DNA from 3 places in the Serratia sp. Nf2 genome. Region 1 is predicted to be linked to each of the others. Evidence: predicted binding sites of a transcription regulator. Region 1 holds the regulator's gene; each other region holds the start of a gene.

Region 1 (9,796 bases):
TTGTAGCGGCTGGAACAGTCGCAAGAAAACGCCATCTTTTGAAAGGATATTCGCCCGCTACCGATCGCGTTTCACCGGCCACGTCATTCCGGTCAAAACATACGTTGAGAATAACATTTTTAATCCGACCATTTCACTAATATATTGCTTGGCGATGACGACGGGGATTAATTATATCCAAAGCCACCCGGCGGTGCTTTTTTATACACCAACAGACTGATTTTGAACCAAAAAAAATGTCATTAACGTTTTCTCACAATATGGATTATTATTTATGAGTTCTTCGCTGTTTTATATGGCGAAATTCGGGAATACTGTAACTCTTTCGATATCCGCTTCGGGGCCAAGGTTGGTGACGTCGACATGCGTTTAATTCTTACGCTCTTTGCGCTGCTGTTTACGCAGCTCTTCTTCAATTTGGCGCACGCTGCGCCACAGGCGCGTGTTGCCGCCGAGCAGCGTAAAAGCCATGCTAATGAAGCGCGGCCCGATGACCGCAGAAAAAAGAAAGCGGACAAAGCCGCTAAAAAAGCCAAAGTGACGGCCCCTGCGAAAAAAACCAAGACCGCCAAGGCGAAAAGCGAGAAAAGCGCGAAAAAGATCGCCAGCGCCAAACCCAAGGCCAAAGCACAGAAAACCGCCAAGATTAAAGTCACCCCGCCGAAAAAGGGCTATAAAAAAGGCTATGGTCGCCACCGCGAAGCCGGTATGGCCACCGCCAAACTGGCGCGTGACGAAAAGCCGTTAAAACTCAGCCCGGCGCACAAAAAACGCTACCAGCATGCCAAGCAGACCGCGATGGCCAAGCTGATGGATCAGATGGGCAAGCCTTATCGCTGGGGCGGCAGTTCGCCGCGCACCGGTTTCGACTGCAGCGGCCTTATCTATTACGCCTATAAAGACGTGGTGAAAATCAAAATGCCGCGCACCGCCAACGAAATGTATCACCTGCGCGACGCGGCGCCGATCAAGAAAAGCGAACTGGAAAGCGGCGATCTGGTGTTCTTCCGCATCAACAACCGCGGCGTGGCGGACCATGTTGGCGTCTACCTGGGCAACGGCAAATTCATCCAGTCGCCGCGCACCGGCGAAGAGATCCGCATCAGCCAGCTCGACAATGACTATTGGCAGAACCACTACATCGGCGCACGCCGCGTAGTGACGCCGAAAACCATTCGTTAATGCCCTGCTCTGCGCGGTTGCGGCCTGGGTCGCAACCGCCTGTTCAAGCTCTCGCCCATCGCACCACCCCACGCGCATTTCTCGCTTTTCTTCCTGTTTTTTATGATGAAAATTGTTAAGATTGAAAGACCACAATAAAAAACGGCCCATATGACTCTCGCCCCGGCGGGAAGCGAATGGCGCTGTAAAGGAGGAAGCAATGTCGTTTGAATTACCTGCATTACCGTATGAGAAAAACGCGCTCGAGCCGCACATCTCCGCCGAGACCCTGGAATACCACTACGGCAAACACCACAACACCTACGTGGTTAACCTGAACAACCTGGTGAAAGGCAGCGAATTCGAGGGCAAATCGCTCGAAGAGATCATCAAGACCTCTGACGGCGGCGTCTTCAACAACGCCGCGCAGGTGTGGAACCACACCTTCTACTGGCACTGCCTGTCGCCACAGGGCGGCGGTGAACCGCAGGGCGAACTGGCGGTGGCGATCGTCAAATCCTTCGGCTCCTTCGCTGCGTTCAAAGAGCAGTTCACCGATGCCGCAGTGAAAAACTTCGGTGCCGGCTGGACCTGGCTGGTGAAAAAACCGGACGGCGCGCTGGCGATCGTCAACACCTCCAACGCGGCCACCCCGCTGACCGGTGAAGACAAACCGCTGCTGACCGTTGACGTGTGGGAACACGCGTATTACATCGATTACCGCAATGCGCGTCCAAAATACCTGGAAAACTTCTGGGCGTTGGTCAACTGGACCTTCGCCGCGGAAAACCTAGCGTAAGCGCAGGTTCTGAGGTGATGAGGCGCAGCCAGGCTGCGCCTTTTTTATAACCGGGGGTAAATCAGTTCAACGCGGCAACGAAGCTGAAAGCGATAATGACCGCCAACGCGCAGACGGTGGTGAACAGCGACATCTTCAATTCGGTATCCATGACAACTCCTTTAAAATGGGCTTTCCTAAGGATAAAAGGCGCACAATTAGTACGTCAAATCATTTTCCCACAGTTCGCCGATAAAATCTTGTTATCATTTCCCGGTTTATAATCTCGATTACCTCTTCCACTTTTGTTCAATATGCGACAAAATTCGCAGTTCACAACTGCGTACCGGCATCCATGCCCCTCCTGATTAAGCGCTGAAGACTTCAACACACTAAAAACTCAGTTTTCGCTTCTCTGGAGAAGGATCTACGTAGGCAAACGATTAACATCACACTTACATGCTGTAAACATGTGAGTTCAGGAGTCATTCCTTACATGGCAACGATTAAAGATGTGGCCAAACGCGCGGGCGTTTCCACCACCACCGTTTCGCACGTCATCAATAAGACTCGTTTCGTCGCCGAAGAGACCAAAGCGGCCGTGTGGGCCGCCATCAAAGAACTGCACTACTCGCCGAGCGCCGTGGCGCGCAGCCTGAAAGTCAATCACACCAAGTCGATCGGCCTGCTGGCCACCTCGAGCGAAGCGCCCTACTTTGCCGAAGTGATCGAGGCGGTGGAAAACAGCTGCTACAGCAAGGGCTACACCCTGATCCTGTGCAACTCACACAATAATATGGATAAGCAGCGCGCCTATCTGGCGATGCTGGCGCAAAAACGCGTCGACGGCCTGCTGGTCATGTGCTCCGAGTACCCCGATCAGCTGCTGGGCATGCTGGAAGACTACCGTAATATCCCGATGGTGGTGATGGACTGGGGCGCTGCGCGCGGCGACTTCACCGATACCATCATCGATAACGCGTTCGAAGGCGGCTATCTGGCCGGCCGTTACCTGATCGAGCGCGGCCACCGCGATATCGGCGCCATTCCGGGCCAGCTGTCGCGCAACACCGGCGGCGGCCGTCATCAGGGCTTTATGAAGGCGCTGCAGGAAGCGCATATCGACATCCGCGAAGAGTGGATCGTCCAGGGTGACTTTGAGCCGGAGTCCGGCTACAAGGCGATGCACCAAATCCTGTCGCAAAAACAGCGGCCGACCGCGGTATTCTGCGGCGGCGACATCATGGCGATGGGCGCCATCTGCGCGGCCGACGAGCTGGGGCTGCGGGTGCCACAGGATATTTCTGTGATCGGCTATGACAACGTGCGCAACGCCCGCTACTTCACCCCGGCGCTGACTACCATTCACCAGCCGAAAGAGCGTCTGGGCGAAATGGCCTTCACCATGCTGCTGGATCGCATTATCAGCAAACGCGAAGAGTCGCAGGTGATCGAAGTGCATCCGAAGCTGATCGAACGCCGCTCGGTCGCCGACGGCCCGTTCATCGACTACCGCCGCTAATCCCCCGCGCCGGAAGCCTGCGCGGCTTCCGGTTCCACCTCGCTCAGCCACTCCTGATTCAGCGTTTCCCCATCGCCCAGATACGCCAGCAGCCAGCTCATCGCCGGTGACGGTTTATCCTGCTGCCAGGTCAGGCAGCAAGGGCTGGCAGGAAACGGCTGCTGCAGCTGCAACGCCTTCAACTCACCGCGCTGCACCCGCGGCAGCGCCCGATGCGCCGGCATCATGCCGACGCACAGCCCGGCGCACAAACAGTCGAGCGCCGAAGTCCAGTCCGGCACCACCAGCCGCCGCTGGTTATCCAGCGTCCAGGTGACGCGCTTGGGCAGATTGCGCGAGGTGTCCTCCAGGCAAAGCGAAGGATACGGCCGCAGCTGATCGTCATTCAGCGGCCCCGTCAACTGCGCCAGCGGATGTTGCGGGCTGACCACGCACAGCCAGTTCATATAGCCCATGTCGCGGAAGGCGAAGCCGCCGCCGACCGGCACCGCACGGGTGGCACCGATCGCCATATCCGCCCTGCCGTCCACCAAGGCATCCCACACGCCGTTGAACACCTCGGGTTGCAGCATCAATTCGACGTCGGGGAAATGACGGTAGAAATCCAGCACCAGTTGGCGGCTGCGCTGCGGTTTGACGATGATGTCGACCGCGATATTCAGCTGGCCGCGCCACCCGTTAGCCACCTGCTGACAGTGGCGGCGAGTGTCGAGCATTTTTTTGATAACAACTCGCGCATCCTTGATAAACAACGCGCCGGCCGGCGTCAACTCCACGTCGCGGTGACGCCGCTCAAACAGCGGCACCGCCAGCCATTGCTCCAGCTGCCGTACGGTATAGCTCACCGCCGACGGCACCCGGTGCAGCTCCTGCGCCGCCGCGCTGAAACTGCCGGTACGCGCCACTGCGTCGACCACTTCAAGAGAATATTCAGACCACATCGCTTTGCCTTCAATTTTTTTAACAGCACTTTGCAAATATTACCGTTTCACAAGCAGAGATCCAGCCGGATACACTGGCCGGCGCTAAAAACCTGCGACACTAAAATATTAACGAGAAATACCATGCGAAATTCCTTTGGCTTTATGTTCTACCTCGCCGGCCTGAGCATGCTGGGTTATCTGGCGACCGATATGTACCTCCCCGCCTTCGGCGCCATGCGGGAGGAACTGCAAATTTCCGCCGGCGCGGTGAGCGCCAGCCTGAGCATCTTCCTGGCCGGCTTCGCCTTCGCGCAGCTGCTGTGGGGGCCGCTCTCCGACCGCCTGGGCCGCAAACCGGTATTATTGATCGGCCTGACGCTGTTCGCCCTCGGCTGCCTGGGCATGCTGTGGGTAGAGAACGCCGTGCAGCTCTGGATCCTGCGCTTTATTCAGGCCGTCGGCGTCTGTTCCGCCGCCGCCATCTGGCAAGCGCTGGTGGTCGACCGCTATCGCGAAGGCCAGGCCAACCGCGTATTCGCCACCATCATGCCGCTGGTCGCGCTGTCGCCGGCGCTGGCGCCGCTGCTGGGCGCCTGGCTGTTGAACCACGCCAGCTGGCGCGCGATCTTCGCCGTGCTGCTGGCCATCACCGTACTGCTGCTGCTACCGACGCTGATGCTCAAAGAGCGCGCCAAAACGCAGCCCACCGCCGAGGCGCCAAAAAACGGCGTCAGCTTCTGGCGACTGTTGAAATCCCCGGTGTTCAGCGGCAACGTCGCCATGTATGCCGCCTGCTCGGCAGGCTTCTTCGCCTGGCTGACCGGCTCGCCGTTCATCCTCGGTGATATGGGCTATGGCCCGAGCGACATCGGTCTGAGCTATGTGCCGCAGACGCTGGCTTTCCTGCTGGGGGGCTATGGCTGCCGTGCCGCGCTCAAGCGCATCAATGGCAAAACCCTGCTGCCGTGGCTGCTGGTAGCTTATGGTGTCAGCATGGTGGCGCTGTATCTGGTGGCGACCCTGACCGCACCGACGCTCACCACGCTGCTGATCCCGTTCTGCGTGATGGCGCTGGTCAACGGCGCCGGCTACCCGATAATGGTGGCGAATGCGCTGATGCCGTTCCCGGAAAGCAGTGGCAAGGCCGCCGCGCTGCAAAATACGCTGCAGCTGGGGCTGTGCTTTGTGGCGAGCATGCTGGTGTCGGCGTTCATTGCCCAGCCGCTGTTGGCGACGGTGACGGTAATGGTATCGACGGTGATCCTGGCCGCGCTGGGGTATTTCCTGCAGCGGGGAAAAGCGGCTGACGCGCAGCAAAAAGCGCAGCGGGAACATGCTAACTCAGCGTCATAATTACCAAGTTTAATAATCACTTAAAGAATATGTGTGCCGAGTGCGATTTACAGTTGAGTCAACGCCTCGGCACGCCTATACTCAAAAACAACCTTGTAAAGTAACACCTTATAATCTCTATATCTCAATTAGCACTTGTGTACGCGCTTTGCGTCACACTCTTTTTTTAAGGATGCGTTTATCCCGCGCCGTTCGCGCCGGGTCGTTTCTTTAAATTTCCTCTGTTCATAGTCGGATATCAGACGCCGCGGGCCTATTTTCCGCCGGTAAACGTATGCACCCGCAGAAATTGTCTAAGCTGTTTCCTAACGGGTCATCAGTCAGAAGAAGGTGATGGAGAAGCTATGAGTTCATCGTGTATAGAAGATCTGAGCATCCAGGACAATCAGTGGTACCGTATCGCGCACGAAATGCTCGGTCTGGCCGGCATTGAAATCAACGGATCGCGCCCTTTCGATATTCAGGTTAAAAACCCCGATTTCTTTAAACGCGTCCTGCAGCAAGGGTCGCTGGGCCTGGGCGAAAGCTACATGGACGGTTGGTGGGAGTGCGAACGGCTGGATATGTTCTTCCAGCGCGTGGTCAGCGCCGGGCTGGAGAAGAAACTCCCCCACCACCTGAAAGATACCCTGCGTATCGCCGCCGCGCGCCTGACCAACCTGCAATCGAAAAAGCGCGCCTGGATCGTCGGCAAAGAACATTACGATCTCGGCAACGATCTGTTTACCCTGATGCTCGATCCTTACATGCAATATTCCTGCGGCTACTGGAAAGACGCCACCACGCTGGAGGAAGCGCAGGAAGCGAAGCTGCGGATGATCTGCGAAAAACTGCAGCTGCAGCCAGGTATGCGCCTGCTGGACATCGGCTGCGGCTGGGGCGGTCTTTCCGCCTATGCGGCGAAGCATTACGGCGTGTCAGTGGTCGGCGTAACCATTTCTGCCGAACAGCAGAAGCTGGCTCAGGCGCGCTGCGCCGGGCTGGATGTGCAGATCCTGCTGCAGGATTACCGCGATCTGCATCAGCAGTTCGATCGCATCGTCTCGGTCGGCATGTTCGAGCACGTCGGGCCGAAAAACTACCGCACCTATTTCAACGTGGTAGAGCGCAATCTGGCGCCGCACGGCCTGTTCCTGCTGCACACTATCGGCTCCAACAAAACCGACATGAACGTCGATCCGTGGATCAACAAGTACATTTTCCCGAACGGCTGTCTGCCTTCAGTGAGCCATATCGCCGAAGCCAGCGAAGGCCATTTCGTGATGGAAGACTGGCACAACATCGGTGCCGACTACGATCGCACACTGATGGCCTGGTTCGAACGCTTCAAGCAGGCGTGGCCGCAGCTTGCCCCGCGCTATTCCGAACGCTTCGAGCGGATGTTCAGCTACTACCTGAATGCCTGCGCCGGCGCGTTCCGGGCGCGCGATCTGCAGCTGTGGCAGGTGGTGTTCAGCCCGAAAGGCGTTGAAGGCGGCATCCGCGTCGCCCGTTGAATGCTTTCCCGATAAAAAAGCCCCGGCAACATCATCGTCGGGGCTTTTTTTTGCTCTTTCGGACCCTGCGGGTTAACCGCAATAAACGCGAATGATTTTATCGTTGCTATCGCCAAGGAAGTTCAGACGGCGCAGGTTGAAATCCATGGTGACGGCAGAGTTGTACGGAATGGCGCGCACCTTGGCGTCGATCCGCACGCCTTCCAGCGAGGTCATCGGCTTACCGACGAAGTTTTGATACTGCGAAGCACCGCAGGTATCGTCCGCATCGGCCATTTGCGCGCCGGCGCCCTGCTCAGGTGAGCTGCTGCAGGCGCTCAGCGCCAGCAACGCGGTTAACAACAACGTTTTCCCATAAAACTTCACGCGTTTCTCCTCTCTGCTTATGATTCGATACCGGCGGCAACGCCAGAATCGCTGTCAGTCTTTATGCGCCGGCGCCATCGCCGCCGCCAGCGTCGCTTCCCGGTTGGCCAGCACGCGCTCGACGGTGTCCACCACCGCCTGCGTTTGCGGATCGATTTCGATGTTCACCTTATCACCCAGACGTTTCTGACCCAGCGTGGTGCGATCCAGCGTTTCCGGGATCAGGTGCACGCAGAAACGGTTATTCACCACTTCGCCGATGGTCAGGCTAATGCCGTCAATGCCGATGAAACCTTTGTGCAGCACATATTTCATCAATTCCGCATTCGGCATGCGCAGCCAGACCTGGCGATTATTTTCCGAGGTATAAATCTTGGCCACTTCCGCCGTGCAGATAATATGGCCGGACATCAAATGGCCGCCAATTTCGTCATTGAACTTTGCCGCGCGCTCGATATTGACGATGTCGCCGAGCGCCAGGTCGCCGAGGTTGGTCAGGCGCAACGTTTCCTTGATCAAATCGAAGCTGACACGGTTGCCTTCCACCGCGGTCACGGTCAGGCAGCAGCCGTTATGGGCCACCGACGCGCCCAGCTCCAGCCCCGGCAACAGCTCGGCAGGCATCTCGATCACGTGGGTGCGGAAATTGGGTTTCTCATCAATGGCGACCAGCGGCGCGGTGCCTTGTACGATACCGGTGAACATATGTGCCTCTTCTTGCTAAATAGGTTAAAACGCTCCCGGCAGTTTGCCCCAGTTGGCGCTGAAAACCAAATCCGCGTAGGCAAAAAACGCGGGCCTGCGCATTTAATAACTATTTATCTGCGGCGTTTGCTTAACGACGCCGAGCAGGTACAATCTTTTTGACAAAATTCCGCTATTTTAATTGTTGTCCTCTCGCGACAGCCCTCCCTCCCACATATATAAATAGAAAAGGTGTATGCGTGCAGAAGTACTTAATTGAAGCGCGTAGTTTATTGGCTCTCGCTATCCCGGTCATCATCGCGCAAATATCGCAAACCGCCATGGGCGTGGTGGATACCATCATGGCCGGCGCATATAGTGCCACCGACATGGCAGCGGTTGCGGTCGGCACCTCCATCTGGCTGCCGGCCATCCTGTTCGGCCACGGCCTGCTGCTGGCGCTGACCCCGGTTATCGCTCAGCTTAACGGCGCCGGGCGACGCGATCGCATCGGTCATCAGGTGCGTCAGGGTTTTTGGCTGGCTTCCGGCGTGTCCGTGCTGCTGATCGTGGTGTTGTATAACTGCAAGTTCGTCATCGATATGATGCACAACATCGATCCGCAGCTGGCAGATAAAGCCGTCGGCTATCTGCACGCCATCATGTGGGGCGCGCCGGGTTACCTGTTCTTCCAGGTGATGCGCAACCAGTGCGAGGGGCTGTCCAAAACCAAGCCCGGCATGGTGATCGGCTTCCTCGGCCTGCTGGTGAATATTCCGATCAACTACATCTTCATCTACGGCAAGTTCGGCATGCCGGAGCTGGGCGGCGTCGGCTGCGGCGTCGCCACCGGCAGCGTCTACTGGATCATGTTCCTGATGATGCGCTGGTACGTGAAGCGTGCGCCCTCGCAGCGCGACATCAAACGCCAGGCAGGCGATCTCGGCGGCCCGGACTGGGCGGCGCTGAAGCGCCTGATCGGCATCGGCATGCCGGTGGCGCTGGCGCTGTTCTTCGAAGTCACCCTGTTCGCCGTGGTGGCGCTGCTGGTTTCGCCGCTCGGGATCGTTGCGGTCGCCGGCCACCAGATCGCGCTTAACTTCAGCGCGCTGATGTTCGTGCTGCCGCTGTCGCTGGGCGTCGGCGCCACCATCCGCGTCGGTTACCGTCTGGGGGAAGGTTCGGTCGAAGGCGCGCGCGTCGCCGCCTACTCCGCCATCGGCGTCGGCGTCACCATGGCCGTCTGCACCGCGCTGTTTACCGCCACCTTGCGCGAACCGATCGCCCTGCTGTACAACGACAGCCCGGCAGTGGTGGCGATGGCCTCGCAGCTGATGCTGTTGGCGGCGCTGTACCAGATTTCGGATTCGGTCCAGGTGATCGGCAGCGGCGTGCTGCGTGGTTATAAAGATACCCGCGCGATCTTCTTCATCACCTTTATCGCTTATTGGGTGTTGGGCCTGCCGAGCGGCTATCTGCTGGCGTTAACCGACGTGGTGGTGCCGGCGATGGG
Region 2 (9,796 bases), on a different contig from region 1:
TTCACCGCTGCGCAATTCACGTTCAACGTTGGCGAAGAAATTGCGAATGATACCCTTGCCGGTCAGCGCCAACTCCTTCATCGCCATACCGCTGTTGGTGAACAAACGCCCGGTCATGCGCATGCGGTGTTCACCGCCGTTGCGATGGATAAGACGGACAAACTGCGGGTTGCCGAGCGGCGTAAAGGTCACCCAGTGGTGATGGCTCAGCGCCTGCGGCGAATCCGGCACGCCGTGGTGTGCCAGGTAGGCCGGCGAGGCGCACAACACTTCGCGGCAACGCGCCAGCCGCGTGGAAACGTAGCTGGAGTCGGCCAGCACGCCGCCGCGTATCGCCAGATCGATGCGTTGCGCGATCAGGTCTATCTTCTCATCGTGGATCTCCAGCCGCAGCGTGAGCCGAGGATGCTCGTCGAGAAAGCTTTGCAGCGCCGGCACCAGATAGTGAGTGGCGAATTCGGTGGAGGTGGCGACGCGCAGTTCGCCGACCAGCTCGCCGCGCAATGCGGCGATCCGTTGTTGGCCACGTTCGGCGGCGTGGATCATCAGCAGGCAATCCTCATAAAAACACAATCCTGCTTCGGTCAGACTCAATGAACGCGTCGATCGCAGCAGTAATTGAATGCCCAGATGCTCCTCCAGCTGGCGAATATGTTGGCTGACGGCGGAGGTCGTCATGCCCAATTCTTTTGCCGCCATGCTGAATGCGCCGCAATCGACCACTTTTGAGAAAATGGCCATGCGTTTTAAAATATTGCTCATAGTTTGTTAAGCACAACTTAACCAAGATTGTGAATTATACGGGCTAATAATATAGCACCATCTCTTCTATATTGCCTGAAGCATATAAACGCCGGGCTGATTATTATTTTGCAGGGATTTTTTCTCTTTTTGATAAATCTTATTGCGCTTATCAATAATACACCCGCGCCACATCGCAACAGGAGCTCATTGTGGACAGCGCTCAGAAAGAAGAAATATCGTTAAAGATCCTACGTGAATTATTGCAATACCGCCGCCGTTTCCCCGGCGACGACACCTCGATCGCCGAAGAAGAGCGGCGGGTCACTCAGGTGCAATTGCCGCGCATTCGGGCATTCATCGAAAACGAGCAACGTATCGAATTCGTGCTGCCGGCCTTTCCCACCAAGTCGCCCAACACCAACAAGGTGATCGGTGCGGTGCCGGACATGGCGGAGCGGCTGTCGCTGATCTTCCTCAACTCGCTGTGCCAGCGCATTCAGCTCTATTACCCGCCGGGGGCGCATATCGTTATCTGCTCCGATGGCCACGTGTTCGGCGATCTGATCCGCGTCAGCGACGACGCGATCAACCACTATCAGCGTGAGATTGAAAGCCTGCTGCATGAAGTGGGCGCGACGCACCTGAGCGTGTTTAACCTCGGCGACGTCAAAGGCCTGGCGGAGCATACCGATGATTACGATCTGCTGCGCCGGCTGTTGGTGGAGGGCTACGCCGAATCGGAAGAGGCGATCAAGCAACAGCTGATGCAGGACGAACAGGGCCTCTTGCTGTACCGCGCCATCACGCGTTTCCTGTATGAAGACAGCCAACTGCCGGGCTACAGCGGTTCCAACGCCGCGCTGCAGAAAGACGCCAAGCAGCGCGCCTGCGGGGTGATCCAACGCAGCTGGGCCTGGGGCAACCTGCTGGCGCAGCATTTTCCGGCGGCGATCCGCCTGTCGATTCACCCGCAGCCGGTCGACAGCCTGAAAATGGGCATCCACATGATGCCGACCAAAGACGACTGGCTGACGCCGTGGCACGGTGTGGCGGCCAACGTGAACGGCCAGTTCGTGTTGATGAAGCGTAAAGACGCGCAGAGCCTGGACGGCGAACTGGTGGAAATCCGCGGCACGCCGAGCCATTACCTGATCGAACAACCGCAGGTGGCCTGAGGCCGCTGCGGGCTTTTGCCCCCGATATCCTGCGGGGGCTTTTTTGACGGCACGTTGCCGTGTGAGCAGCACATTCGATGCAAGGAGAATCACCGATGAACAACCAACCGCTTAATTGCCATATTCAACCGAATACCCCGTTTGGCGCGATCCTGACGCCGCAGCATCCGGGGCAAAAGATCGGCGAACTGCCGGTGGCGGCGCTGCGGGCGCTGGCGCAGGAACATCACTTGCTGGTGCTGCGTGGATTCGACTCCGGTTTCAGCGAGGCGGAAGTCCTGACTCGCTACGCCGAGCAGTGGGGCGAGATCATGATGTGGCCGTTCGGTGCGGTGCTGGACGTGAAGGAGCATCCGGACGCCAAAGATCATATTTTCGACAGCAGCTACGTCCCGCTGCATTGGGATGGCATGTATAAGCCGACCATCCCCGAGTTCCAGCTGTTCCACTGCGTGGCGGCGCCGTCGCAGGACGAAGGCGGGTGCACTACCTTCGTCGATACCACGCGGCTGTTGGCCAATGCGGACGAAGTGCTGCTGGATCAGTGGCTGTCGGTGTCGATCACCTACCGCATCAAGCAGGTGGTGCATTACGGCGGCGAAGTCTGTTCGCCACTGGTGGTGCAGCACCCGAACGGCAGGGGGTTGATCATGCGCTACAATGAACCGCCGACGGAGGGGAAAAAATTCCTCAATCAGCATGCGCTGGAATACCACGGCGTGCCGGAACAACAGCAGGAACAGTTCCATCACACTCTGCAGCAGCACCTGTACGATCCGCGTCACTATTATGCCCATCAGTGGCAGCAGGGCGACGTGGTGGTGGCGGACAACTTCTCGCTGCTGCACGGCCGTGAGGGTTTTACCGCCCGTTCCGCGCGTCATTTGCAGCGCGTGCATATTCAGAGCAACCCGGTGTGCGCCAATCTGGCGCTGAAGCCGGCCAACGCAGAAGCGTAAAGGAGCATTATGGCAAGGATACTGATGGCGGCGGTCGCCACTCCGGGGCACGTCTACCCGATGTTGGCTATCGCTCGCCACCTGATTACCCAAGGGCATCAGGTGCGAGTGATGACCGGCGCGCTGTTTCGCGAACGCGCTGAGGCGGCTGGGGCAAACTTCGTGCCATTCGACGCGCAGGTGGATTTCGATTATCGCCACCTGGAAGAGCACTTTCCGGCGCGCGCCGCGCTGCCGCCGGGCAATGCGCAGATGGCGCTGGCGCTGAAGGATTTCTTCGCCGCACCGATCCCGTTGCTGGATCGGCAACTGCGTGCGGCCATCGCTGCCGAAAAGACCGATCTGCTGATGGTGGAGAACTGCTTCTACGGCGTGCTGCCGCTGCTGCAGTCCGCCGAGCGGCCGCCGGTCTTCGGTATCGGCGTCACGCCGCTGTCGTATTCTTCGCGCGATGCTATTTTTTATGGCCCGCGTATCCCGCCGGCGCTGCTGCCGCAGGCGTTGACCCGTGAGCAGCTGGTGGATGAAGAAACGCGCGTGCTGCTCGATGAAGTACAGCAGAGCTTCGATGCGGCGCTGGTGCAGGCGGGCGGGCGGGCGCTGGATCGCCCGTTCACCGACGCGCTGATCGGCGACTGCGAGCGTTTCCTGCAGCTGGCTACCACGGCGCTGGAATATGAGCGTGACGATCTGCCGAGCGGCGTGCGCTTCGTCGGTCCGCTGCGCAGAGGCGGCCAGCCGGCGGCGGAAGAGACACTGTGGGAGGCGGACGATCGTCGGCCGCTGGTGATCGTGTCTCAGGGCACGCTGGCCAATGTCGATCTGCATCAGCTGATCGTGCCGACGCTGCAAGCGCTGGCGCATCTGCCGGTGCGGGTGCTGGCCACCACCGGCGGGCGGGCGACGGAAGGGCTGATGGACGCGCTGCCGGGCAATGCCAGAGTGCGGGAATTTATCTCCTTCGAACGCTGGCTGCCGGAGGCGGCGCTGCTGATCACCAACGGCGGTTACGGCTCGATCAACGCTGCGCTGGACAGCGGCGTGCCGCTGATCGTCGCCGGTACCGGTGAGGACAAGCTTGAGGCGGCCGCGCGCGTGGTGGCCGCCGGCTGCGGCATCAGTCTGCATACCAGCACACCGACCGCCGAACAGATCCTGGCGGCGGCGACGCGCATTCTGCAACAGCCGATCTATCGGCAACGCGCGGCGCTGGTGCGTGAGGATTATGCCCGCCACGACGCGCTGACGGCGATCGCCAACGAAGTGGCGGCCATTACCGCCTGACCTCGCCGTTCTCCTTTCCCCAGGCGCCGTTTTTGGCGCCTTTTTTATGCATTTTTTTGCCATGGAAACTGCATGATTATGTACAATCGTCGCAGGCCGCCAAATCGGTTGAATGTTAATCTCACGACAGCGCCGCTGATGAGAACGGAGGAATATCATAATTTTCTAATTATGAAATGAATCCTCTGGCGACGCTGAAGCGGGGCGGTTACCCTGAATCGATAGCCTAATGGGATAGGCGTCAAATCAAGAAGAGAGCAAGCATGAGTGATTCACAAATCCGCATTGCGATTGCGGGCGCCGGCGGCCGGATGGGCCGTCAGTTGATCCAGGCGGTGCAGCAGGCGGAAGGCGTGTTATTGGGGGCGGCGCTGTCGCGCCCTGGCTCCAGCCTGGTCGGCGTCGACGCCGGCGAACTGGCGGGCATTGGCGCGCTGGGTATCAAAGTGAGCGACAGTCTGGAGAAGGTGGCGAGCGAGTTCGATGTTTTGATCGACTTTACCCGCCCGGAGAGCACCCGGGGCTACCTGGATTTTTGCGTGGCGCACCACAAGGCGATGGTGATTGGCACAACCGGCTTCGATGACGCCGGCAAACAGGCGATCCGCGATGCGGCGCAGCATATCGGCATCGTGTTCGCCGCCAACTTCAGCGTCGGCGTCAACCTGGTGCTGAAATTGCTGGAGAAGGCCGCGCAGGTAATGGGCGACTATACCGATATCGAAATCGTCGAGGCGCACCACCGGCACAAAGTGGATGCGCCGTCGGGCACGGCGCTGGCCATGGGCGAAGCGATCGCCGGCGCGTTGGGGCGCGACCTGAAAAACTGCGCGGTCTATGCGCGCGAAGGCCATACCGGCGAACGCGATCCGAAAAGCATCGGCTTTGCCACCATTCGCGCCGGCGACATCGTCGGCGAACACACCGCGATGTTCGCCGACATCGGTGAACGGGTGGAAATCACCCATAAGGCCTCCAGCCGGATGACTTTTGCCAGCGGCGCGGTGCGCGCGGCTAGCTGGCTGCATAACCGGGATAAAGGTCTGTTTGATATGCGAGATGTGTTGAATCTTGACCAATTATAATTGATTTGCATACCATCGTGATGTGGTTGTATTGATCATAATGCTATGATAATCGGACAATAATTTTATTGTCCTTTTTTTTAACATGAAAAATGAGGCTTTGGTAAGACTTTGTTGTTTTGATTGTTATTTGTTGGTGTTTATCTTGCTGATCGTCCCGTTTTTATCCGCTGAGTCTCATTTTAGCGTCTTTTTGAGCCCATTCTGGCACCGTTTCCCATCATTCTTTCCCGCAACCGTTTTCCAGCCCCGGTTTTCTGTGTTTTTATCGCCGCTCAAGCCGCATGAACGCCGAGAACTGCAAAAATAAAACAAAAAACGGCAGTTTGGGTAGACAAGCCGAGCACTCATCATTAAAATGCGCCCAATTTGCCAAAAATTGGCCTCGCGGACGGTTTTTGCATTGATTTAGATCGCGATATCTGAATTAATATGCAAATATTGTGATTGATTATTCCTCGGAGGATGTTTTGATAAAGTCAGCGCTATTGGTTCTGGAAGACGGAACCCAATTCCACGGTCGGGCCATCGGGGCAGAGGGAACGGCAGTGGGGGAAGTGGTCTTCAATACGTCGATGACCGGTTATCAAGAAATCCTCACTGATCCTTCCTATTCCCGCCAGATCGTTACTCTTACTTATCCTCATATCGGCAATGTCGGCACCAATGCTTCCGACGAAGAATCCTCCGCAGTACACGCCCAAGGCCTCGTCATTCGTGACCTCCCGCTGATCGCCAGCAACTACCGCAACGAAGAAAGCCTGTCCGACTACCTCAAGCGTCACAACATCGTGGCGATCGCCGATATCGATACCCGTAAATTAACCCGCCTGCTGCGCGAGAAGGGCGCCCAGAACGGCTGCATCATCGCCGCCGACTCGCCGGACGCCGCGCTGGCCCTGGCCAAAGCGCAAGGTTTCCCGGGATTGAAGGGTATGGATCTGGCGAAAGAGGTCACCACCCAAGAGGCTTACAGCTGGCAGCAAGGCAGCTGGACGCTTGAAGGCGACCTGCCTGAAGCCAAAACCGCCGCGGAACTGCCGTTCCACGTGGTGGCTTACGACTACGGCGCCAAGCGCAACATCCTGCGCATGCTGGTGGATCGCGGCTGCCGCCTGACCGTGGTGCCGGCGCAGACCCCGGCCGACGAGGTGTTGAAAATGAATCCGGACGGCATCTTCCTGTCCAACGGCCCGGGCGACCCGGAGCCGTGCGACTATGCCATCGCCGCCATCAAACAGTTCCTGGAAACCGACATTCCGGTGTTCGGCATCTGCCTGGGCCACCAGTTGCTGGCGCTGGCCAGCGGGGCGAAAACCATGAAGATGAAGCTCGGCCACCACGGCGGCAACCACCCGGTGAAGGATCTGGACAACAACACCGTGATGATCACTGCGCAGAACCACGGCTTCGCCGTCGATGAAAACAACCTGCCGGCGAACCTGCGCGTCACGCACAAATCGCTGTTCGACCACACGGTGCAGGGCATTCACCGCACCGACAAAGCGGCGTTCAGCTTCCAGGGTCACCCGGAAGCCAGCCCTGGCCCGCACGATGCCGCGCCGCTGTTCGATCACTTTATCGAACTGATTGAGACTTACCGTTCTAACGCCAAATAATCAGGAGCAGTAAAAAATGCCAAAACGTACAGACATAAAAAGCATCCTGATCCTCGGCGCTGGCCCGATCGTTATCGGCCAGGCGTGTGAGTTCGACTACTCGGGTGCCCAGGCGTGTAAAGCGCTGCGCGAAGAGGGTTACCGCGTCATTCTGGTCAACTCCAACCCGGCGACCATCATGACCGACCCGGAAATGGCCGACGCGACCTACATCGAGCCGATCCATTGGGAAGTGGTGCGCAAGATCATCGAAAAAGAGCGCCCGGATGCGGTGCTGCCGACCATGGGCGGCCAGACGGCGCTGAACTGCGCGCTGGAGCTGGAGCGTCAGGGCGTGCTGGCCGAGTTCGGCGTTACCATGATCGGCGCGACCGCCGATGCGATCGACAAGGCCGAAGACCGTCGCCGTTTCGACGTGGCGATGAAGAAAATCGGTCTGGACACCGCGCGTTCCGGCATCGCGCACACCATGGAAGAAGCGCTGGCGGTAGCCGCTGACGTCGGCTTCCCGTGCATCATCCGCCCTTCCTTTACCATGGGCGGCACAGGCGGCGGCATCGCCTACAACCGCGAAGAGTTCGAAGAGATCTGCGAACGCGGCCTCGACCTGTCACCGACCAACGAGCTGCTGATCGATGAATCGTTGATCGGTTGGAAAGAGTACGAGATGGAGGTGGTGCGCGATAAGAACGACAACTGCATCATCGTCTGCTCCATCGAAAACTTCGACGCCATGGGCATCCACACCGGCGACTCGATCACCGTCGCACCGGCGCAGACCCTGACCGACAAGGAATACCAAATCATGCGCAACGCCTCGATGGCGGTGCTGCGTGAGATCGGCGTCGAAACCGGCGGCTCCAACGTGCAGTTCTCGGTCAACCCGAAAACCGGCCGCCTGATCGTTATCGAAATGAACCCGCGCGTGTCGCGCTCTTCGGCGCTGGCGTCGAAAGCCACCGGCTTCCCTATCGCCAAGATCGCCGCCAAGCTGGCGGTGGGCTACACCCTCGATGAGCTGATGAACGACATCACCGGCGGCCGCACCCCGGCATCGTTCGAACCGTCCATCGACTACGTCGTGACCAAGATCCCGCGCTTCAACTTCGAGAAGTTCGCCGGCGCCAACGACCGCCTGACCACCCAGATGAAGTCGGTCGGCGAAGTGATGGCCATCGGCCGCACCCAGCAGGAGTCGCTGCAAAAAGCGCTGCGCGGTCTGGAAGTGGGCGCCACCGGCTTCGATCCGAAAGTGAGCCTGGACGATCCGGAAGCGCTGACCAAGATCCGCCGCGAGCTGAAAGACGCCGGCTCTGACCGCATCTGGTATATCGCCGACGCCTTCCGCGCCGGGCTGTCGGTTGACGGCGTCTTTAACCTGACCAACGTCGACCGCTGGTTCCTGGTGCAGATTGAAGAACTGGTGCGCCTGGAAGAGCAGGTGGCCGAAGCGGGCATCAACGGCCTGGACAAAGCGTTCCTGCGCACCCTGAAGCGCAAGGGCTTCGCCGATGCGCGTCTGGCCAAGCTGGCCGGCGTCGCCGAGAGCGAAATTCGCAAGCTGCGCCACAGCCACGGCCTGCATCCGGTGTACAAGCGTGTGGATACCTGCGCGGCGGAATTCGCCACCGACACCGCCTACATGTACTCCACCTATGAAGAAGAGTGCGAGTCCAACCCGACCAACGACCGGCCGAAAGTGATGGTGTTGGGCGGCGGGCCGAACCGTATCGGCCAGGGCATCGAGTTCGACTACTGCTGCGTGCACGCCTCGCTGGCGCTGCGCGAAGACGGCTACGAGACCATCATGGTCAACTGCAACCCGGAAACCGTCTCCACCGACTACGACACCTCCGACCGCCTGTACTTCGAGCCGGTAACGCTGGAAGACGTGCTGGAGATCGTGCGCATCGAGAAGCCGAAGGGCGTGATCGTGCAGTACGGCGGCCAGACCCCGCTGAAGCTGGCGCGCGAGCTGGAAGCCGCGGGCGTGCCGATCATCGGCACCAGCCCGGACGCCATCGACCGCGCCGAAGACCGCGAGCGCTTCCAGCAGGCGGTTAACCGTCTGGGCCTGAAGCAGCCGGCCAACGCCACCGTCACCGCCATCGAGCAGGCGGTGGAGAAGGCGGCGGGCATCGGCTATCCGCTGGTGGTGCGCCCTTCCTACGTGCTGGGCGGCCGAGCGATGGAAATCGTCTATGACGAAATCGATCTGCGCCGCTACTTCCAGACCGCGGTCAGCGTGTCCAACGATGCGCCGGTGCTGCTGGACCGCTTCCTGGACGACGCGGTGGAAGTGGACGTCGACGCCATCTGCGACGGCGAGCGCGTGCTGATTGGCGGCATCATGGAGCACATCGAGCAGGCGGGCGTGCACTCCGGCGACTCCGCGTGTTCGCTGCCGGCATACACCCTGAGCCAGGAAATTCAGGACGTGATGCGTCGACAGGTGGAAAAACTGGCGTTCGAGCTGCAGGTGCGCGGCCTGATGAACGTGCAGTTCGCGGTGAAAGACAACGAAGTCTACCTGATTGAAGTGAACCCGCGCGCCGCGCGCACCGTGCCGTTCGTGTCCAAAGCGACCGGCGTGCCGCTGGCTAAAGTGGCCGCGCGCGTAATGGCGGGCAAAACGCTGGTCGAGCAGGGCGTGACCGAAGAAATTATCCCGCCGTACTACTCGGTGAAAGAAGTGGTGCTGCCGTTCAACAAATTCCCGGGCGTCGACCCGATTCTGGGGCCGGAAATGCGCTCTACCGGGGAAGTGATGGGCGTGGGCCGCACCTTCGCGGAGGCTTTCTCCAAAGCGATGCTGGGCAGCAACTCGGGCATGAAGAAACAGGGCCGCGCGTTGCTGTCGGTGCGTGAAGGCGACAAGGCTCGCGTGGTCGATTTGGCCGCCAGCCTGCTGAAGCAAGGCTTCGAGCTGG
Region 3 (9,796 bases), on a different contig from region 1:
GGCGTCGGCCCAGGCCGGCGATGCGGCGAGCAATAATGTGGTGAACCCCGGTAACAGCCAAATGCGTTTCATGGTGTGCTCCTGGTTTAAGGGTGGGTCGCTGTCTGATTGTTGTTGTCAGTTGGCGTCGTCTGGCTGCGTTGTACCGCTTTCTGATTGAGTAGCCGGCGGCGTTGGGCATAGCCGGCCAGGGTGATCGACAGCAACAGCGTCGCGCCGTTGAACAGCGGCTCGACCCAGAATTCACCGCCGAACTGCTGAATGCCGGCGATGCCGATAGCCAGAATGGCGATGCCGACCACGGTGCCCCAGACATTGACGCGTCCTGGGCGAATGGTGGTGCTGCCGAGGAAGGCGCCGACCAGCGCCGGCAGCAGATAGTCCATGCCGACGCTGGCCTGGCCGACGCCCTGTTCGGCGGCGATCAACACGCCGCTGAAACCGGTGAGCACGCTGGAGGCGATGAAAGCGCCGATGGTGAAGCGGTTGACCGAAATGCCGTTCAGGCGCGCCGCCGCCGGGTTGCCGCCCACCGCATACATGCAGCGACCGAGCGGGGTGTGTTCGGTGATGAGCCACAGCACCACCGCGACGATCAGCACGTAAAACGCCACGATCGGAATGCCGGCGATCTCGGTGTGGTGCAGCGCGATAAAGGCATCCGGCAAGTCGCCGACGATCTGCCGCCCGCCGGAATGCCACAGGGCAATGGCGTACAGCACGGTGCCGGAGCCGAGGGTGGCGACGAAGCTGTCGATATCGGCCAGCGCCACCAGAATGCCGTTCAGCAACCCGTACAGCGCCGAGATCGCCAGCACCGTCAGCACCGCCATCTGCCAGGAGAAGCCGTATTCCACCTGCAGCGTGATCGCCAGGATGTGCCACAGCACAATGCCGAAGCCGACGTTAAGATCGATCTTGCCCACGATCATCGGGATGGTCGCCGCCAGCGCCAACAGGGCGATTTTGGCCTTGCTCGACAAGATAGCCTGCAGCGTCAGCATCGATGCGAAAGAGGGGGTGATCAGTGAGAACAGCACGACCAGCGCGACGCACAGCAGCAGCAGGCCATAGCGGGTGAGAACCTGCATCAGCCAGGGGCCGGCGCCGTCCTGCGCCAGGCTGACGCGCTGCTCCAGCGCGGTTGATTTAACGGATGTTTTAGACATGGCCTACCTCGGATTCTGACGTGATTGCGACGCTTTCCCCGGTGCTGGCAGAGGCCAGCTCCAATAAATTGGCGAATGACACCTGTTGATTTTTCAGTTCGCCGACCATTTTCCCGCGGTTGAACACCAGCGCGCGGTTGCAAATATGGGCGATCTCCTCGAAATCGTTGGAGATCACCAGCACCGCCACGCCTTCCGCCAGGGATTTATTCAGCAGGTGGTAGATTTCCGCGCGCGCGCCGACGTCCACGCCGGCGGTGGGATCTTCCAGGATCAGCAGCGGCGCCCCCAGGTGCATCCAGCGCGCCATCACCACCTTTTGCTGGTTGCCGCCGGACAGCGCGCTGATATCGATATTGACGTCCTTGGGGCGCACGTCGAACAGCTGCACTTTCCACCAACTGGCGCCGATCTCCGCTCGTCGCCCGTAGCGGGAGAGCAGCCGGTGGCCACTGGCGCAGGGGTTGATAAACAGGTTTTCACGCACGCTCATCGACATCACCAGGCTTTCGCCGGTGCGATCGCCCGCGACCAGCGAAACGCCGCAGGCCATCGCCTGCTGCGGGGAGCTCGCCTGATAGGACCGATCGCGAAACCGAATCGCGCCGCCGTCGGCCTGACGCAACCCGAACAGCAGCCGGCCGATCTCTTCTTGCCCGGCCCCGCGCAGGCCGGCCAGCGCCAGCATCTCGCCCGGCTGCAAATCGAAGCTCACCGGGCCGATGTCGCCCACCGTGACGCTATCGAGCTGCAACACCGGCGGACGATGTTCCGGCAGCGGTTCGCGCTGATCGTCCGCCATCGCTTCGCCGACGATGGTTTGCACCAGATCGCGCAGGGAGTAGTCGGCGGTGCGGCCGCCGGCGACATAGCGCCCGTCGCGCATTACGCAGACCCGATCGGCGATTTCGATCACTTCGTCCAGACGGTGGGTGACGTAAATCATGCCGACCTTTTTGGCGCGCAGCCGGTTGATCACGGCGAACAGATGACGCACGTCGTTGGCGGGCAGGGAGGCGGTCGGTTCATCCAGCACCAGCAACTCGGCGTTGACCGCCACCGCACGGGCGATCGCCAGCAGCGATTTTTCGGTGCGCGACAGTTCGAAGACGCGCGCATCGGGATCGAGCGCGATACCGACGTCTTGCAGCGCCTGCGCCGCCCGGCGGCGAATGGCGCGCCAGTCGATCAACCCAAAGCGGCGGGGAAACCCCATCACCAGCGCCATGTTCTCCGCCACCGTCATCCATTCGATCAGGCCGAGATCCTGATGAATAAAGGCGATCGGCTGGCGGCTGTCGCTTTTTATCGCGGCGGCGGAGGCGATGCTTGCGCCCTGAAAACGAATATCGCCGCCGTCACGCGGGTAGACGCCCGCCAGCACTTTGATCAGCGTCGATTTGCCGGCGCCGTTTTCGCCCAGCAGTGCCAGAACCTCGCCCGGCATTACCTGCAGGCTGACGTCGTTGACCGCCACGTTGCCGCCAAATCGTTTGACGATGTGGCTGAGGGTAAGGATGGGTTGTGCCGCATTATCCATAGTCATGTGATGCGCCCCTGGTGTTGCGCCCGAGCGAATATGCCGGGCAAATTAGCCAAACCGCTGGTGAGTATCTGGCCTTTAAATTTCAATATGCGAAATTCAATTTCAAAAATAATATGACGTTCGTTGCGCTAAATCAAAGGTGATGAAGTTTTAATTGTTTTTATTAAACAATGGGTTATTTTTTACTTTGCGGAAGTGTGACCGATGGCTCACTTCAATGCGGGGGAAATATTGCGGATTTTTGGCTCGCTGCGGACAATGAAACGGCGTTCCGTCTTCACCTGATGCGGGCCTTGGGGTAACATGCCCGGCAAAGAGCCTGCTGACTTCGCCGCAGCGCCGGTTGGCGGTTCGACACTGGAGAGATTTTCGCTATGAGCCTGAAAGCCGTCGACGAGAAAGATGACAAGAAAGACAAACCGCTGGGCAGCCAAAGCCTGTTCCGCGGTTTGCAGTTGATTGAGATCCTGAGCAATTTCCCCAACGGATGCCCACTGGCGCATCTGTCCGAGCTGGCCGGCATGAACAAGAGCACCGTGCATCGCCTGCTGCAGGGGTTGCACACCAGCGGCTATGTGACCCAGGCGCCGTCGCCGGGCAGCTACCGCCTGACCACCAAGTTCATTTCCATCGGCCAGAAGGCGCTGTCGTCACTCAATATCATTCACGTGGCCGCGCCGCATTTGGAACAGCTGAACCTGGAAGTGGGCGAGACGGTCAACTTCTCCAGCCGCGAAGACGACCACGTCATCCTGATCTACAAGCTGGAGCCGACCACCGGCATGATGCGCACCCGCGCCTATATCGGTCAGCATATGCCGCTGTACTGTTCGGCGATGGGGAAAATCTTCATGGCCTACGGCAACGACGATTACCCAGCCCACTACTGGCAGACCCATCAGCAGGAGATTCAGACGCTGACGCGCAATACCATCACCGAGCTGCCGAAGATGTATGAGGAACTGGCCGATATTCGTCAGCGCGGCATGGCGATGGATCGCGAAGAAAACGAGCTGGGGGTCTCCTGCGTGGCGGCGCCGGTGTTCGATATTCAACAGCGCGTGCCCTATGCGGTGTCTGTCTCGTTGCCGACCGCCAAGCTGCAGCAGATCGGCGTTAAAAGCCTGATTAAACCGGTGCTGGCTACCGCACAACGCATCTCGCAGGAGCTGGGGTTCGTCACGCCGATTTGAGTATTAGTTCCGCTGATGCGGGATTAGAAACATCAATTTCACCTAATGATCGCTTCCTCGTATGATGCGCGTGTTGACCGACACGCGCCCTTGTCCGGCGCCTTTTATCATTCGAGGAATCCCCATGTTAGCCGTCTTCTTGCAGGGTTTTGCCCTGAGCGCCGCCATGATCCTGCCGCTGGGCCCGCAGAACGTATTCGTGATGAATCAGGGCATTCGCCGCCAGTATCATTTGATGATCGCTTCGCTGTGCGCGTTGAGCGATATCGTGCTGATTTGCGCCGGGATTTTCGGCGGCAGCGCTTTGCTGACCCGCTCGCCGCTGCTGTTGGCGCTGGTCACCTGGGGCGGGGTGGCGTTTCTGCTGTGGTACGGGTGGGGTGCGTTCCGTTCCGCCTTGAGCCCGCAACCGGCGCAGGCCGCGGCGCAGGAGCTGGCGCAGAGCCGTTGGCGCCTCGTGGTCACCATGCTGGCGGTCACCTGGCTGAACCCACACGTTTATCTGGATACCTTTGTGGTGCTCGGCAGCCTGGGCGGGCAGCTGACGGCGGATGTGCGCTCCTGGTTCGCGCTCGGCGCGGTCAGCGCGTCGGCGGTGTGGTTCTTCGGGCTGGCGCTGCTGGCCTCCTGGCTGGCGCCATGGCTGAACACGCAGCGGGCGCAGCGCATCATCAACGCGCTGGTCGGGCTGGTGATGTGGGGCATCGCGCTGCAGCTGGCCTGGCAGGGGGCAAATTTATAAGAATTTGTCACTAATCCGAATTCAAAACGCCGCGCGATATGCTACGTTTGATGCCAGGAATCCGGCGGTTCTCACAGGGAAAAGCCGGCGATCAGAGACAGCCTGTCATTAAGGAGACACTGTGAAGCTAAAAGCATTGGCTATGGCCGCAATGGTCGGATTAGGGACGTTACCGATGGCGCTGCAGGCGGCTGAAGTGCCTGAAGGGCCACACGTCGTCACCTCCGGCACCGCCAGCGTGGACGCCACGCCGGATATCGCCACCCTGGCGATCGAAGTGAGCGTTTCCTCCAAAGACGCCGCCCAGGCGAAGAAGCAGGTGGACGAGCGCGTGGCGCAGTACTTTGATTTCCTGCAGAAAAACAACATTGAGAAGAAAGACATCAGCGCCGCCAACCTGCGCACCCAGCCGGAATACGATTACCTGAAAACCGGCGAGTCGGTGCTGAAGGGCTACCGGGCGGTGCGTCAGGTGCAGGTGACCCTGCGTCAGTTGGACAAGCTGAACGAGCTGCTGGACGGCGCGCTGAAATCCGGCCTGAACGAGATCCGCGCGGTGGAGCTGGGCGTCGCCAAGCCGGACGTGTATCGTGAGCAGGCGCGGCAAAAAGCGATCGAGAACGCGACTCAGCAGGCCGAATCCCTGGCCAAAGGCTTCCACGCCAAGCTGGGGCCGGTGTACAGCATTCGCTACCGGGTTGCCAACTACCAGCCGATGCCGGTGGCGCGGATGTATAAGGCGGCCGGCGCGGCGGCGGAAAGCGACGCGGCGCAAACCTATGAGCAGCAAAGCATTCACTTCGACGATCAGGTGGATGTGGTGTTCGAGCTGCAGCGCAACGCCGCGCAGTAAGGCTATCGTGTTGAAGAAAAGGTTCGCTGCGGCGAACCTTTTTTCGTTTTAATCCTGGCGCAGCACCTGATGACCGTGCTCCAGCAGCGCGTCGGTCACTTTGCGCATCATGCGGCTTTCCGGCGCGAAACGGTGCCAGTACAGCATGCGGCGCTGGTACAGCCCCGGCGTCAGATCGATCAGTTCACCGGATGCCAGCTCCTTTTCGATCTGCAGGTGTGGGATCATACAGCAGGTGGTGCCCTGGCGTGCCAGCTGCACGAAGGCTTCCGACGAGTTCACGATGTGGCAGGGCACGCTGCCCGGCGACAGATCGAAGTTCTGCTGCAGGAACGCCTGGTGCATGTCATCGAGATGGTCGAAGGCCACCGCCGGTGCTTTCAGCAGCGCGGAACGGGTGACGCCGCTCGGGAAGTAGCGCTCGGCGAAGCCGCGGGAGGCCACGAACAGGTAATCCAGCGCCCCCAGCCGATCCACCAGGCAGCTCGGCAGCGGCTGCGGCTGAATACTCACCGCGCCCACCACCTCACCGCGGCGGAGCCGCTCCTGGGTGCGGGTTTCATCTTCCACCTGCAGATTCAGGCGAATGGGGGAGTCCGCCAGCACCGGCTTCAGCGCCGGCAGCAGCCAGGTTGCCAGACTGTCGGCGTTGACCGCCAGCGACAGCAGCAGCGGCGTATCGACGCCGGTGTCGTTGCCCAGCCACTCTTCTTCCAGCAATTCCACCTGATGCAGCAGCGCGAGCAGCTTTTGCCCTTGTTCGGTGGGGCGCGGCGGCACGGTACGGACCAGCAGCGGTTGGCCGAACAGATTTTCCAGCTGTTTGATGCGTTGGGATACCGCCGATTGCGTGATACAGAGTTTTTGAGCGGCGCGCTCGAAGCCGCGCTCACGGATCACCGCGTCCAGCGCTTGCAGCGTACGATAGTCTGGGCGTTTCATCGGAAAGATATCCCTTAAATTAGAATGATACCGGCACTATGCCACATTTTGCGCACGGCGCAGGTGGAAAAATCACGCCCCTACCTCGCCGCCAAGCGGGCAAAAATGCGGGCTGCGGTAAATAAGTGTGATCCTGCCAGCGTGAAAAACAGCGTTTTACCCTATAATACGCACACGTTTTCGTACAGAGGCAAGGGACATATTATGACGCAGGATGAACTGAAAAAAGCGGTGGGCTGGGCGGCGCTGGAATACGTGACGCCGGGCACCATCGTCGGGGTCGGCACCGGTTCTACCGCCGCCCACTTTATTGACGCGCTGGGCTCCATCAAGCACCAGATCGAAGGCGCGGTGTCCAGCTCCGATGCCTCCACCGCCAAGCTGAAAAGCCTCGGCATCCCTGTGTTCGACAGCAACGAAGTGGACTCGCTCGATATCTACGTGGACGGCGCGGACGAAATCAACGGCCATATGCAGATGATCAAGGGTGGCGGCGCGGCGCTGACGCGCGAGAAAATCATCGCCGCCATCGCCAAGAAATTCATCTGCATCGTCGACGCCAGCAAGCAGGTGGACGTGCTGGGCAAGTTCCCGCTGCCGGTGGAAGTGATCCCGATGGCCCGCTCTTACGTGGCGCGTGAGCTGGTGAAACTCGGCGGCCTGCCGGAATATCGCCAGAACGTGGTGACCGACAACGGCAACGTGATCCTCGATGTGCATAACCTGAGCATCACCGACGCCATCGCGCTGGAGAACAAGATCAACGGCATCGCCGGCGTGGTGACCGTGGGATTGTTCGCCAACCGCGGCGCGGACGTGGCGCTGGTTGGCACCTCGGAAGGCGTGAAAGTGGTCAAATAAGCTTCTGCCGTCTGTGGCCCGGCAGTGCCGGGCCGCATAATTCTTCGGTTAAAATATCTTTTCTGAAAAACGGCAAATTTGGTGACTTATGTCACATTGTGAAACCTGACTCCCCAAAGCTTCTGCCGAAAACTTTCCCTATGGCATTTTCTGCCGTAAACCGCCATCAACGCTGCGCCTTGTCCTGCCGGGCAGGCAATCGTTTGTATTGCCGCCCGCGTTATTTTTGTTATGTTGGATGGGAGCTGTGTCGTCACAGCCGCTTCTGAAGTCTGAACATAGGGTCGGGTAAATGGCAAAAGTATCATTGGAGAAAGACAGGATTAAATTCCTGTTGGTGGAAGGGGTTCATCAGAGCACGGTCGATAACTTACGTGCCGCCGGTTATACCAACATCGAATACCATAAGGGTGCGTTAGACACCGAATCGTTGAAGGCATCCATCCGCGATGCGCACTTCGTCGGCATCCGATCGCGTACGCATCTGACCGAAGAAGTGTTCGCCGCCGCAGAGAAACTGGTGGCGGTGGGCTGCTTCTGCATCGGTACCAACCAGGTTGATCTGAAAGCGGCGACCAAACGCGGTATTCCGGTCTTCAACGCCCCCTTCTCCAATACCCGATCCGTGGCCGAAATGGTGCTGGGCGAGCTGCTGTTGATGCTGCGCGGCATTCCGGCCGCCAACGCCAAGGCGCACCGCGGCGTGTGGCACAAACTGGCCGTGGGCTCCTATGAGGCGCGCGGTAAAAAGCTGGGCATCATCGGCTACGGCCACATCGGCACCCAGCTGGGCATTCTGGCCGAAGGGCTGGGCATGAAGGTGTTCTTCTACGACATCGAGAACAAGCTGCCGTTGGGCAACGCGCAGCAGGTGCGCCATCTGTCCGATCTGCTCAATATGAGCGACGTGGTGACGCTGCACGTGCCGGAAACGCTGGCCACCAAGAACATGATGGGGGCGGAAGAGCTGGCGCTGATGAAACCGGGTGCCATTCTGATCAACGCCTCGCGTGGCACCGTGGTGGATATCCCTGCGCTGTGCGACGCGCTGGCCAGCAATCACCTGGCGGGCGCGGCGATCGATGTCTTCCCGGAAGAGCCGGCGACCAACAGCGATCCGTTCAACTCGCCGCTGTGTGAGTTCGATAACGTGCTGCTGACGCCGCACATCGGCGGTTCCACGCAGGAAGCGCAGGAGAACATCGGCGACGAAGTGGCCGGCAAGCTGGCGAAATACTCCGACAACGGATCGACTCTGTCTGCCGTCAACTTCCCGGAAGTGTCGCTGCCGGCGCATGGCCCGAACGCCAGCCGCCTGCTGCACATCCACGAAAACCGTCCGGGCGTGTTGACGCAGATTAACCAGATCTTCGCCGAAGAGGGGGTTAACATCGCCGCACAGTATCTGCAAACCGGGCCGGAAATCGGCTATGTGGTGATAGACATTGAAGCGGAAACCGCGCGCGCCGACGCCGCGCTGCAGCGCATGAAGGCTATCGACGGCACCATTCGCGCCCGTCTGCTGTTCTGATTCGGCGGCTCGCCGCAACGAAAAAGGCCGGAGCGATCCGGCCTTTTGTTATTTGGGCTCGTGCCACGCCCAGCTGCAGAGCGGGGTGAGGATTTCCGGCAGCGGGATATCCCAATGTTCGGTTGGCAGGTGCTCCACCTGCTGGCAATCATGGGCCAGGCCGATGGGATAGGGGCCGTCGCTCTGCCAGTTTTGCAGGGTGCGATCGTAAAAGCCGCCGCCCATGCCCAGACGCTGCCCGGTATGATCGAATGCCACCAGTGGCGTCAGCACGACGTCCAGCTTGCCCAGCGGCAACACCTGGCGCACATCGAGGCGCGGTTCGAGAATATTGAAGCGATTGCGCACCAGCGGCGTTTCCGGCGCATAGCGCAGGAACAGCAGGTGCCCCGGGCTGAACGGGTGCAGCACCGGCAGGTAAACCCGTTTGCTGAGGGTCCACAGTTGCTCGATCAGCGGCCTGGTGTCGAGTTCACCGTCAAACGACAAAAATACCGCAATGCTGTGCGCTGCCTGAATACGTGCGTGCGCGACGAGGCGTTCGGCTATCTTGTCTGCGGCAAAGTGTTGTTGGCCCGGCGTAAGCTCGCGCCGACGTTGGCGAATGAGTTGACGAATGGCTTGGCGCTGCTGCGCGAATTGGGGTTGAAAAGGCATCGTATCAGGCTTGCTCAGTGTGGCGTTCAGCACACATAAACCGCTGAGAAGGGGAATCTCCGAGATGCCGTCGCAGGCTGTAACCCTTGAACCCATGGTTCAAGGTGAACGTGCCGTCGCAATCTTAAGGCTTCTCGGCGCACCGAGCGTGCTCACCGATCGCGGAGCAACACATTCTGTTTGTACTAAATATCGGCTCAGGGGACTGGCCCGCTGGCGAACATCTCAGAGAAATTTTGTACTCGTTGCCGAAACTTTGATTTCAACAACTTAAGTTATTCGAATTGTGCATCCTGACGTTC

What was found. The regulator PurR, encoded in region 1, represses purine synthesis genes. The targets are predictions, from matches to a motif close to CANGCAAACGTTTGCNTG.
Region 2: the regulator PurR is predicted to act here: its motif matches at 5,477-5,494, upstream of carA (glutamine-hydrolyzing carbamoyl-phosphate synthase small subunit).
Region 3: the regulator PurR is predicted to act here: its motif matches at 7,499-7,516, upstream of serA (phosphoglycerate dehydrogenase).

The regions. Positions count from the first base shown of each region.
Region 1 is NZ_PYTW01000003.1:142,199-151,994, forward strand. Features, by position in the region: gene C9411_RS08455 (C40 family peptidase) at 364-1,182, shown strand; gene sodB (superoxide dismutase [Fe]) at 1,382-1,960, shown strand; gene C9411_RS08465 (YnhF family membrane protein) at 2,022-2,111, opposite strand; gene purR (HTH-type transcriptional repressor PurR) at 2,436-3,461, shown strand; gene punR (DNA-binding transcriptional activator PunR) at 3,458-4,402, opposite strand; gene punC (purine nucleoside transporter PunC) at 4,526-5,737, shown strand; gene cfa (cyclopropane fatty acyl phospholipid synthase) at 6,082-7,233, shown strand; gene C9411_RS08490 (I78 family peptidase inhibitor) at 7,306-7,599, opposite strand; gene C9411_RS08495 (riboflavin synthase subunit alpha) at 7,654-8,304, opposite strand; gene C9411_RS08500 (MATE family efflux transporter) at 8,544-9,796, shown strand, end outside.
Region 2 is NZ_PYTW01000002.1:405,587-415,382, forward strand. Features, by position in the region: gene C9411_RS06970 (LysR family transcriptional regulator) at 1-762, opposite strand, end outside; gene pvcA (L-tyrosine isonitrile synthase) at 954-1,919, shown strand; gene C9411_RS06980 (TauD/TfdA family dioxygenase) at 2,015-2,878, shown strand; gene C9411_RS06985 (glycosyltransferase) at 2,903-4,162, shown strand; gene dapB (4-hydroxy-tetrahydrodipicolinate reductase) at 4,426-5,247, shown strand; gene carA (glutamine-hydrolyzing carbamoyl-phosphate synthase small subunit) at 5,718-6,866, shown strand; gene carB (carbamoyl-phosphate synthase large subunit) at 6,883-9,796, shown strand, end outside.
Region 3 is NZ_PYTW01000011.1:182,181-191,976, reverse strand. Features, by position in the region: gene C9411_RS22185 (substrate-binding domain-containing protein) at 1-72, opposite strand, end outside; gene C9411_RS22180 (ABC transporter permease) at 87-1,169, opposite strand; gene C9411_RS22175 (sugar ABC transporter ATP-binding protein) at 1,162-2,715, opposite strand; gene C9411_RS22170 (IclR family transcriptional regulator) at 3,090-3,908, shown strand; gene argO (arginine exporter ArgO) at 4,033-4,650, shown strand; gene C9411_RS22160 (oxidative stress defense protein) at 4,772-5,503, shown strand; gene C9411_RS22155 (LysR family transcriptional regulator ArgP) at 5,552-6,445, opposite strand; gene rpiA (ribose-5-phosphate isomerase RpiA) at 6,650-7,306, shown strand; gene serA (phosphoglycerate dehydrogenase) at 7,599-8,837, shown strand; gene C9411_RS22140 (5-formyltetrahydrofolate cyclo-ligase) at 8,886-9,494, opposite strand; RNA gene ssrS (6S RNA) at 9,547-9,729, opposite strand; gene zapA (cell division protein ZapA) at 9,770-9,796, opposite strand, start outside.